2 regions of the Streptomyces sp. NPDC002324 genome follow, and region 1 is predicted to be linked to the other one. Evidence: riboswitches for the same ligand, from Rfam matches in the RefSeq annotation. Region 1 holds a riboswitch; the other holds the start of a gene.
The links. Region 1 has a riboswitch for cyclic di-AMP ahead of ACWCRJ_RS28690 (transglycosylase family protein). Riboswitches for the same ligand answer to the same signal wherever they lie in the genome.
Positions count from the first base shown of each region.

Region 2: another riboswitch for cyclic di-AMP. It lies ahead of ACWCRJ_RS25930 (peptidoglycan DD-metalloendopeptidase family protein); the one in region 1 lies ahead of ACWCRJ_RS28690 (transglycosylase family protein).

Region 1 is NZ_JBSFCF010000025.1:119,087-124,822, forward strand. It holds gene ACWCRJ_RS28680 (cytochrome P450 family protein) at 78-1,373, shown strand; gene ACWCRJ_RS28685 (transglycosylase family protein) at 1,601-2,665, shown strand; cyclic di-AMP (ydaO/yuaA leader) riboswitch at 2,848-3,047, shown strand; gene ACWCRJ_RS28690 (transglycosylase family protein) at 3,052-3,747, shown strand; gene eno (phosphopyruvate hydratase) at 4,170-5,450, shown strand; gene ACWCRJ_RS28700 (FtsB family cell division protein) at 5,578-5,736, shown strand, end outside.
Region 2 is NZ_JBSFCF010000021.1:118,275-124,010, reverse strand. It holds gene ACWCRJ_RS25935 (DUF6250 domain-containing protein) at 1-683, opposite strand, end outside; gene ACWCRJ_RS25930 (peptidoglycan DD-metalloendopeptidase family protein) at 896-1,897, opposite strand; cyclic di-AMP (ydaO/yuaA leader) riboswitch at 1,902-2,061, opposite strand; gene ACWCRJ_RS25925 (alpha-galactosidase) at 2,364-4,439, opposite strand; gene ACWCRJ_RS25920 (tyrosine-protein phosphatase) at 4,661-5,458, shown strand; gene ACWCRJ_RS25915 (DUF6126 family protein) at 5,528-5,650, opposite strand; gene ACWCRJ_RS25910 (helix-turn-helix domain-containing protein) at 5,647-5,736, opposite strand, start outside.

The DNA.
Region 1 (5,736 bases):
CCCGACGGGCATCCGTCACGCGGGCCGGAAGCCCCGGCCGGGCGGGAAGCCCCGGCCGGGCCGGATACCGTCGGCGGGTGACCAACCAGCCCGCATCCAGCTCCGCCATGCCCACGGGAACCGGCGCGCCCGACCTCTTCACCTGGGAGTTCGCCACCGACCCCTACCCGGCGTACGCCTGGCTCCGTGAGCACGCCCCCGTTCACCGGACGCGCCTGCCCAGCGGCGTGGAGGCCTGGCTGGTCACCCGCTACGGCGACGCCAAGCAGGCCCTCGCCGACGGGCGCCTGTCGAAGAACCCGGCGCACCACGCCGAGCCCGCGCACGCCAAGGGCAAGACGGGCATCCCCGGTGAGCGCAAGGCCGAGTTGATGACACATCTGCTGAACATCGACCCGCCGGACCACACCAGACTCCGCCGCCTGGTGTCGAAGGCGTTCACACCCCGGCGGGTCGCCGAGTTCGCCCCCCGGGTCCAGGAGTTGACCGACCGGCTGATCGACGGGTTCGCCGAGAAGGGCGAGGCCGACCTCATCCACGAGTTCGCCTTCCCCCTCCCCATCTACGCGATCTGCGACCTGCTGGGCGTTCCCCGGGAGGACCAGGACGACTTCAGGGACTGGGCGGGCATGATGATCCGGCATGGCGGTGGTCCGCGGGGCGGCGTCGCGCGGTCGGTGAAGAAGATGCGCGGCTACCTCGCCGACCTCATCCACCGCAAGCGGGAAGCGCTCACCGAGCACCCCGCCCCGGGCGAGGACCTCATCTCCGCGCTCATCCGCGCCTCCGACCACGGGGAGCACCTCACCGAGAACGAGGCCGCGGCGATGGCGTTCATCCTGCTGTTCGCCGGGTTCGAGACCACCGTCAACCTCATCGGGAACGGCACGTACGCCCTGCTCACCCACCCCGAGCAGCGGGCCCGCCTCCAGACCTCCCTCGCCGCCGGCGAGACCGGGCTGCTCGAAACCGGCGTCGAGGAACTCCTGCGCTACGACGGTCCCGTCGAACTCGCCACCTGGCGCTTCGCGACCGAGCCCCTCACGCTGGGCGGGCAGGACATCGCCCCCGGCGACCCGGTCCTCGTCGTCCTCGCGGCGGCCGACCGCGACCCGGCCCGTTTCGAGGACCCCGACACCCTGGACCTCTCCCGCCGTGACAACCAGCACCTCGGCTACGGCCACGGCATCCACTACTGCCTCGGCGCGCCGCTCGCCCGGCTCGAAGGCCAGAGCGCGCTGGCGACGCTCCTCACCCGGCTCCCCGATCTGCGACTCGCAGTGGATACGGCCGATTTGCGGTGGCGGGGAGGCCTCATCATGCGTGGATTGCGCACGCTTCCGGTGGAATTCACCCCACGGGCGCGGCCGTGAGTGGGTGGTGATCGCGCCGTGAGCGGCCCGTAGTTGTACCCGGACGGGCCGTAACACTACCCCATTCCGAGCCAGAAATTGACGCTCCCTCAACTCTGTGATCTTCACGTGATCTGCGCTGCATTAACTTGTGACAACTGATCGACTGCCGATACGTTCACACGTCAGTGCGAAGGGGGCACCGCGCCCGTCGCACAGACCACCGCTGTCGTGTGAAAGGCAACCGCATGCTCTCCGGGAACGGTCGTCACCGTCGCCCCCGTCAGGCTCCGGCTCTCCTCGTCGCGGCGGGAGTCACCGGGTCGGCCATCGCGATCCCACTCCTCGGCGCCACCGGCGCGAGCGCGGCGAGCGGAACCACCTGGGACCAGGTGGCGGAGTGCGAGAGCGGTGGCTTCTGGAGCGCGGACACCGGGAACGGGCGCTACGGCGGCCTCCAGCTGACCCAGGAGAACTGGGAGAAGTACGGCGGCCTCGACTACGCGACGACCGCGGACCAGGCCAGCCGTTCGCAGCAGATAGCCGTCGCCGAGAAGGTCCTCGCGGACCAGGGCGTAGGCGTCTGGTCCACCTGCGGACTGCTGCACAACCTGGGCGGCGACTCGGGTCCCGCCGACGTGGACACGGGTGTCGCGGACGACTCGTCCGACTCCGGCGGCGCATCCGGTTCATCGGGTGCATCGGATTCCTCCGACTCGACCGGGTCCACCGGCTCGGCCAAGTCGGCCGACGGCACCGACTCCACGCGCTCCGACGGGTCGAAGGAATCGACCGAGTCGACCGAGTCGTCGGACGCGTCCGCGAAGGCCCTCGACGGCTCCACGAAGGCGACCACCGAGCCGGACGCGGGCTCCGACGCCGCGGACTCCACCGATTCCGGCGACAGCGGCACCGGCACCGGCACCGGCTCCAAGGAATCCGGCAGTGCGAACACGGACGATTCCAGCCAGGCGGACGGCTCCGCGGCCGACGATGACGTCGACGGCGGCAGCGGCCGGCATCGCGGCGCCAGCGCCGACGAGGGCGCGGACACCGGCTCCGGGGCGGACAAGGCCGACGGCGCCACCTCAGGCCGTCACGCCTCGCGTGACGGCGGCGCGTCGAGCGAGGGCGCGGAGGGCGCCTACACCGTCCGCGTGGGCGACAGTCTGACCGGCATCGTGAACTCGCTCGGCCTGAACGGCGGGTGGCGGACGCTGTACTCCGAGAACGAGCGCACGGTCGGAACTGACCCGGACCTTATCCTTCCCGGTCAGACCCTCGAAGTCGGTGCCGAAACGGGCGAAAAGTAGCGGCAGTTCGCGTCATGGTTCGACCCTGAATGCCCGTTTTGATCATTGTGGGAGATGAATCACAGACCCCCTGATCGTCTTTGAAATTCGGGCAATCACCTGTTTACGGTCGTGACCGCTCGCCACAGCGGGCCCTCCCGGTCGGCACGCCGAATCCTGCCATCGGCCGTGAGGAACAGTCGTCGCGTCAAGCGCCGTAGGCAGGAGCGGGGGACCCAAGGTAAGTGCCGGGTCCGGCGGTTGCGGCCCTTCGGGGGCGCACGACCGGAACCGGCTGGGGGTGAAGCCGCGCGACGTGAGCCGAGAGGCGAGCGTGCGCGGCCGGGCAACTCAACCGGCCCGAACCCGACAGCTCACCTCGCAGGCGTCGGTGAGGGGATCTCTCCATGCTGTTTTCCAGCAAGGGCAAGCACCGTCGTCCGTCCAAGGCCGCTCGCGCCATCGCCGTCGTCGGTGTCACCGGCGCCGCGGCGGTCGCCGCCCCGCTGATGGCCGCCGGCAGCGCCTCCGCCGCCACCGCCTCCGAGTGGGACGCCGTCGCCCAGTGCGAGTCCGGCGGCAACTGGTCCATCAACACCGGCAACGGCTACTACGGCGGTCTGCAGTTCTCGGCCTCCACCTGGGCCGCCTACGGCGGTACGCAGTACGCCTCCACCGCCAACCAGGCGAGCAAGGCCCAGCAGATCGCGATCGCCGAGAAGGTCCTCGCCGGTCAGGGCAAGGGTGCCTGGCCGGTCTGCGGCAAGGGTCTGTCCGGCGCCTCCTACGACGGCGCCGCCGCCTCTTCCGGCAACGCCGACTCCTCCGGCTCCTCCTCGCAGAGCACGCAGGAGAGCACCAAGAAGAGCACCGAGGACACCCGCTCCTCCCGCTCCTCCGAGCGCGCCACCGTCAAGACCCCGACCGGCAAGAAGGTCAAGAAGGGCGACGGCGAGTACAAGGTCGTCACCGGTGACACCCTCAGCGCCATCGCCGCGAAGAAGAACGTCAAGGGTGGCTGGGAGAAGCTCTTCGAGCTGAACAAGGACATCATCGACGACGCCGACTTCATCTACCCGGGCCAGCAGCTCCACCTGAGCTGACCCACGGCGACCACGACGGCCGCCACACGCCTGCCGACCCCACGGCCGCCCCCACGGCCGGGCAGGCGGGGCAGGTTCAGCCGGGCCGGAAAACAGGCCGCTCCCCGGCTGAACCACAGCCCGCTCACAGCCGTGTCCTCCATAGTGAAGACCTCGTGAGGGCCGTCCCCCCGTCCCCACGGGCTCCCCGCCCCGGTGCGCATTCCCCCGTACGCACCGGGGCGGGGCTTTTTCGTGCCCGCCTCCTCCTTCTGTTCACTTTCTCGACCACCCCCCTTTGTTCCGACCGGGAACAATGGGTACGGTCTGTCTGTCCACGGGACGGTCGGTCGGCTGCCGACGGCCCGGGGACGGTTAGGCTCTAGTCGCCAGGCCCCAGCGGCCCCGCACAACCAGCGTCACATCCCATGAAGGAGATGCTCGTGCCGTCCATCGACGTCGTCGTAGCCCGGGAAATCCTCGACTCGCGAGGCAACCCCACCGTCGAGGTCGAGGTCGGCCTCGACGACGGCAGCACGGGTCGTGCCGCCGTTCCGTCCGGCGCCTCCACCGGTGCCTTCGAAGCCATCGAGCTGCGTGACGGCGACCCCAACCGCTACCTCGGCAAGGGCGTCGAGAAGGCCGTCCTCGCCGTGATCGAGCAGATCGGCCCGGAGCTCGTCGGCTACGACGCCACCGAGCAGCGCCTGATCGACCAGGCGATGTTCGACCTGGACGCCACCGACAACAAGGGCTCCCTCGGCGCCAACGCCATCCTCGGCGTCTCCCTCGCCGTCGCCCACGCCGCCTCCGAGGCCAGCGATCTGCCGCTCTTCCGCTACCTGGGCGGCCCGAACGCGCACCTGCTGCCCGTTCCGATGATGAACATCCTGAACGGCGGTTCGCACGCCGACTCCAACGTGGACATCCAGGAGTTCATGATCGCCCCCATCGGCGCGGAGTCCTTCTCCGAGGCCCTGCGCTGGGGCGCCGAGGTCTACCACACCCTCAAGAAGGTGCTGAAGACCAAGGGCCTGTCCACCGGCCTCGGCGACGAGGGCGGCTTCGCCCCGAACCTGGAGTCCAACCGCGCCGCCCTGGACCTCATCCTGGAGGCCATCAAGGAGGCCGGCTACACCCCCGGCGAGCAGATCGCCCTCGCCCTGGACGTCGCCGCCTCCGAGTTCTACAAGGACGGCGTCTACACCTTCGAGGGCAAGGAGCGCTCCGCCGCCGAGATGACGGAGTACTACGCCGACCTCGTCGCGTCGTACCCGCTCGTCTCCATCGAGGACCCGCTGTTCGAGGACGACTGGGCCGGCTGGAACACCATCACCGAGAAGCTGGGCGACAAGGTCCAGATCGTCGGCGACGACCTCTTCGTAACCAACCCCGAGCGCCTCGCCCGCGGCATCGAGGAGGGCTCCGCCAACGCCCTGCTCGTCAAGGTCAACCAGATCGGCTCGCTGACCGAGACCCTGGACGCCGTCGAGATGGCCCAGCGCAACGGCTTCAAGTGCATGATGTCCCACCGCTCCGGCGAGACCGAGGACGTCACCATCGCCGACCTCGCCGTCGCCGTGAACTGCGGACAGATCAAGACCGGCGCCCCGGCCCGCTCGGACCGCGTCGCCAAGTACAACCAGCTGCTGCGCATCGAGGAGATCCTCGACGACGCCGCGGTCTACGCCGGCCGCAGCGCCTTCCCGCGCTTCAAGGGCTGAGCCGCCGGCTGACCCGTTGAGGGCCAAGCCCGCGCCAGTCGTACGTACGTCCCCGTACCGGTCCCGTACCGTGTGCGGGGACGTACGCGCGTGCGCGTGGGAGAAGGCAGAAGAAGGGGCGCGGGACATGGCCGTGAAGGACCGGGACCGGGACCGTTTCTCCACCGCGACCCGGCTGAAGGTGCTGGGCGAGCAGACGGCCGCCCGGGTCTACCGCTCGCAGGCCAAGCGCCAGGTCCGTCGCTCCCGGCTGACCGGCCGGGCCGCGCTGCTCGCCCTCGTCCTC
Region 2 (5,736 bases), on a different contig from region 1:
TCCTCGATCCGGAAATGGCTCCAGGTGGTGCGGAAGGCGAAGTGCCCACTCGTGTACGGCGCGGGATCGACGTAGTCGAACACGAGCCGGCCGTTGTTCCACCACCGGACCTTCGACCCGTCGGAGACGATCCGCACCTGATGCGGCGCGTTCGCGACGAGCAGCGGCTCGGTGTAGTCGTAGATCAGTGGCCGCACGCCCGCCTCACCGACGTACCGGCGCAGGCGTGTCGTCGTGTTCGTGTTGGCGCCGTACCCGACGTAGTACGTCTTCAGGTGGTCGTACTCGGCGAGCGCGCCCGAACGCGGGGTGGCGAAGAGATCACCGGGTGAGCGCACATCGACGGCGTTCCAGAAGTTGTTGAGGTCGGAGACCCTGTCGTTGGCCCCGCCCGCCGAGACCGGCGTGGCCGTGTACTCGACGACGTACGGCCCTTGCAGTTTCCGCTTGAACCAGACCGTGGCCCCGGCCGGCACATCGACCTCCAGCACACCCCGCGATGCGGCGACCACCCCGCCCCTCTCCAACTCCACGGCCCACTGCCCGAGCCCGTGCCGGAAGTCGTCGGCGGCGATCAGCCGGCCCCGCCTCGGACGCGGGTGCGCGGCCGCCGTCCCCGCCGGAGCGAGCGCCGCGAGGGCGGCACCGGCGGCGAGGGCTCCGAAAGCTCTACGGGTGGTCATGACACTCCTGTCCCGATGGAAGGAAAGGGGAACGACGACGCGACGCGACGCGGAACCCGGATCCCCCCGCATAGAAAGCGCTTACGGAGATCACTGTGTACTTCCGTTCGCCCCCTGTCGAGGCTTCGGTCGGCCATGCCACACGACCGCAACACCGAAGGCCGGCCCCCAAGAAGCGGGGCCGGCCTTCGGTGTGGTTGAGGGACGGAACCTCAGACGCTGACGCCCTTCGAGCGAAGGTAGGCCAGCGGGTCGAGGTCCGAGCCGTAGGACGGCGTGGTGCGGATCTCGAAGTGCAGGTGCGGCCCGGTGACGTTGCCGGTCGCGCCCGAGAGGCCGATCTGCTGACCGCCGCTCACGGACTGCCCCGCGGAGACGGAGATCGAGGAGAGGTGGGCGTACTGGGCGTAGTAGCCGTCGGCCAGCCGGATGACGACCTGGTTGCCGTACGCGCCGCCCCAGCCGGCGGAGACGACGGTGCCCGCGCCCACGGCCTTGAGGGCGGTCCCGGTCGGGGCCACGAAGTCGACGCCCGTGTGGTAGCCGCTGGACCACATGCTGCCGGCGGTCTTGTACGCCGTGCCGACGGTGGCGCCCTGGATGGGCAGGCTGAAGCCGGAGCTGTTGGCCGACGAGGACTGGCCGTTCGACGTGGAGGCCGACGCCTGGGTGTCCTTGGACTCCTGCTTGGCGGGTGCGGAGGGCTTCGGCGTCGTCGACGACTCGGCAGGCTTCGAGGACTGCGACAGCTGCGGCTTCGACGACTGCGGCGTACCGCCCGACGCGGCCTGCCCGCCTATCGACAGCTTCAGACCCGGGTGGATCAGCGACGGGTCGGAGCCGATCGCCTCGCGGTTGTCCGAGTAGAGGCGCTTCCAGCCCCCGTCGACGTCCTGCTCGTCCGCGATCTTCGCGAGGTAGTCGCCGACCTTCACCGAGTAGGTCTTGGCCGTCTTCTTGGTGGCGGTCCGCTCCGCCTGCGCGGCCTTCTCCGCCTGCTCGATCCGCGCGCCCGCCTCGGCCGCGGCCTGCTGGGTGGCGATCGTGGCCGTCTTCTCGGAAGCCCCGGACACGGCGGCCGTCGGGGTGGCGGCCTGGGCGCCGGCGGCTCCGATCAGCGGCAGCGCGAGCGCAGCACCGCCGGTCCCGGCGGCGGCGATCGAGCGGGTGAAACGCTGGGACTTGGGACGGCGGTGCTTACCCTTCGCGGGCATGACGAATTCCTCTCCGGCGCCTGCGAGGTGAGCTGTCGGGTGCGGACTGGAGATGTCCGGCCGTGCTCGCGCACGGCTGTACCCCTAGCCTCTTCCGGAGACCGGAACAGGCGGTGATTCCTGTGGGTCCCCCGCTCCTGCCGTGGATCGGGTCGGTGTGCGGCTCCGGTCGGCGGCAGGATTGGGCGTCCGTCCGGATTGACGCCGAACGTAAGCGACTTGTGCCCACAGAGACAACCATTGGGACTTCCTGTGCGTCTTTCTACCTGATCCTTACATCAATCCACCATCACGCTCCGTCGAAGACCGGTCTTGAACATTTCCCAACCGCCCTGGAAACATGCGCGAATTACGTGCACATGGCGACAGCGGAACGTCACGAATATGACGCTGCTCACTCCCCTACGGGCCAGTAGGCTTTATTCCAGGGCTTGTTGGATTTAAAGCTCTATTTCGGACAGATCGCTCAAGTGCGACGCAGGTGGATAACCGTCGCATCGAAGTCGCCACGCAACCCCGTCGGCAACCCGTGGTGCAACAGAACGGCCCCTCGGTGCACTTCGCCCGTTTCGCGGCACTCATACACTTCTGTCGGGTCCAGTCCGCGCAGCCGGAGCGGAGCGGGCTGCTCACCGTAGTGCTGGGCCTGGAGCCAGGCCAGGACCACGACCTCGTCGTCGAGGACGTACTGCACGGCGCTCAGGCCACCCGTCGGCGGGCGCAGCCGGTAGAGATCACCGCGCTGCACGACCGGCCGGATCCGCTTGTACAGCTCGACCCAGCTCCCCGCCTCGGCCAGCTCCTCCTCCGTCCACTCGGTGAGGTCGCCACCGACGCCGAGCACGCCCGCCATGGCGCTGACGAAACGGAACCGCAGGGTGCTGACCCGGCCGTTGAGCTGGTTGTTCGGGCTGTCGGTGACCCATGCCGCCATGGTCCGGGCCGGGTGGATCTGGCTGAAGCCGTGCTGGATGGCGAGCCGGTCTAGCGGGTCGGTGTTGTCCGACGTCCACACCTGGTCCGTCCGGGCCATCACCCCGAGGTCGATACGACCGCCGCCGCCGGAGCACGACTCGAACGCCACCCCCGGGTGCGCGGCCCGCAGCCGGTCCAGCAGGGCGTAGAAGGCGTGCACATGCTCGATCCACAGTTTCTGCGGATACGGCTCGCCGGGCCAGCCGGCATCCGTGAAGCAGCGGTTGAAGTCCCACTTCACATAGTCGATCGGCGCACTGGACAGCAACGCGTCCAGCTTCTCCCACAGGTATTCCTGGACGTCCTCGCGCGCGAGATTGAGGACGAGCTGATTACGCAGCTCCGTCCGCTTTCGTCCCGGTTGGAACTGTGCCCATTCGGGATGCGCCCGGTACAGCTCGCTGTCCGGGTTGACCATCTCGGGCTCGACCCAGATACCGAACCGCATTCCGAGGGCGTGCACGTATTCGGCGAGGGGCTTGAGCCCCTTCGGGAAGCGGTCCGGGTTGGGCGTCCAGTCGCCGAGGCCGGCCCGGTCGCTCGTACGCGCCCCGAACCAGCCGTCGTCCACGACGAACAGTTCGACCCCGATGGCCGCCGCGCGCCGCGCGAGCGTCCCCTGCTGCTCCTCGGAGATGTCGAACTCGGTGGCCTCCCAGGAGTTGAAGAGCACCGGCCGGTCCTGGTCCGCGTCCGGGATGACGTACGTCCGCTGGTACGCGTGCCAGGCGCGGCTCGCCCCGCCGTGGCCGCCGTCGCTCCACAGGCCGGCGAAGACGGGCGTGGTGAACGTCTCCCCCGTCTCCAGCCGCAGCAGACCGGACTCGTCGTATCCGGCGCCGCCGGTGATCTGCACGCGGGCGTCCGGCAGTTGTGCGACCGCGATCCGCCAGGATCCCGACCAGCCCAGGGCGCAGCCGTAGACCTCGCCGCGCTCCTCGGTGGCGTCGGTGTCCAGGGCGACCCAGGGCAGGTGCTGGTGCCCGGTGTGGCCGCGCCGGCTGCCGATGACCTTCTCGCCGTAGGTGAGGTCGCCGCGCACGAGCCGCGACTCGGCCGCCCATCGTCCGTGCAGCTGGGACAGCCGCCAGGGCTCGTCCGCGCGCGGCGGCAGCGTCCACGTCGCCGAGTCGGCCCGCAGCAGCTCCACCGCCGGCCCGTCGTTGACCAGGGTCACCCAGCGCTCGATGACGTCGTCGCGCAGTCGGTAGTGCAGCGTGATCCCGAGCGCGCCGTCGGCGAACCGCAATCGCAGCTCGTCACCGTCCGTCTCGTACTCCCGGAAGGTCCACTCGGTGCCGCGCCGCTCGTCCGTGCGCACGGACAGGGCGGGACGGGTGAAGCGAGGTCCGCCCTCGACGGGGTACTCCTCGTGTCCGTCGACCGGGGCCTCGAACGGCCAGTACGGCAGCTGCTGTCGCGCGGCCAGCGCCTCGGCGTCGGCGAGCGCGATCCGGGGACCCCAGTGCAGGTGCAGCAGCTCGTCGTTCTCCGTGAGCCGCAGGGCATAGCTGCTCCTGGGCCCGGAAAGAATCCAGGTCCGGCCGTCTGTGCCGATTTCCAACATCAAGCCCCCACAGATTCGAACAGGTGCGATCAGGCGGCAACATCATCGCAGGTCGCTCCGCGCACTCGACGGGGCCTGTGGACAACCTCGGACGGGCGCGCCACGACCGCCTGTGGACAACTCATTGGCGTACGCACCCATGTCGTATCGTCGAGGGCGCGCCTCAGTGTCGAGGGTGCCCGTCGGTGATGCCGCCGACGGACGGATGGGAGGGAGCCCCAGTGACGCAGCAGATCCCGTCGACCGAGCCCGAGCTGACCGGAGTGCGCAATTTCCGCGATGTGGGAGGTCTGCCGACGGTGGACGGCCGCCGAGTGCGTCACGGGGTCCTGTTCCGCAGCGGGCACCTCGCGCACGCCACCGACGAGGACACCGCGTTCCTGGCCTCGCTGAACCTGCACACGGTCTTCGACTTCCGCAACGCGGCCGACCAGAAGCTGGAGGGCCCGGACGTCGAGCTGCCCGGCGTTGTCAATGTGAACCTGCCGCTGAGCGACCCGGCGGACGGCGCCGAGTTCTGGAAGATGGTCCGGGACGGCGACCTGGACCAGCTGCGCGCACTGCTGGGCGACGGCAGGGCGGCCGGCCGGATGATCGCCTCCTACCGGACGATGATCAAGCACCGCACGGCCGAGCACTCCCGTGTGCTGCACGCCCTGGCCGAGGACAGTGTGCCCGCGCTGATGCACTGCGCGGCCGGCAAGGACCGCGCGGGGCTCGCCATCGCCGTCGCGCTTCTCGCCCTCGGCGTCGAGCGCGAGGCCGTCGTCACCGACTATCTGGAGTCGAACGCCAAGCACCGCCGCTACAAGGTGCACCGCAGCAGCAGCTCCGCGAGCGCCTGGTCCCCGGAGATCATGGAGCTGCTGAGCCCTCTCTTCGACGCCCGCGCCGAGTATCTCCAGGCAGCCTTCGACACCCTGGAGGAGACCTGGGGCGACGTCGACACGTATCTGGAGCAGGGCCTGAAGCTCACCCCCCAGACCCGGGAGCGGCTGCGCGAGCGCCTGCTCGACTAGGGCGGACCCGGATCGTGGCCGGGAGCGGCCGGCCGCACGGAACACCCGGCCCCACCGGTCGCCCGGTGGCTACTGCCGGGCACCGAGTTCGAACAGCAGGTAGATGAAGGCCGCGAAGACATGGCCGACCGCGATGTAGATGATGAGCCTCACCCACAGGGCGCGGGGGAACTTCTCTTCCAGGTCGGTCACGGGGTCTCTCCGGGAGTGATCGGCCCGAGGCACAGCGCGGCCGTCGGGCTCTGCAGCAGGGTGTGGACGAACAGGAGGTCGGCGCC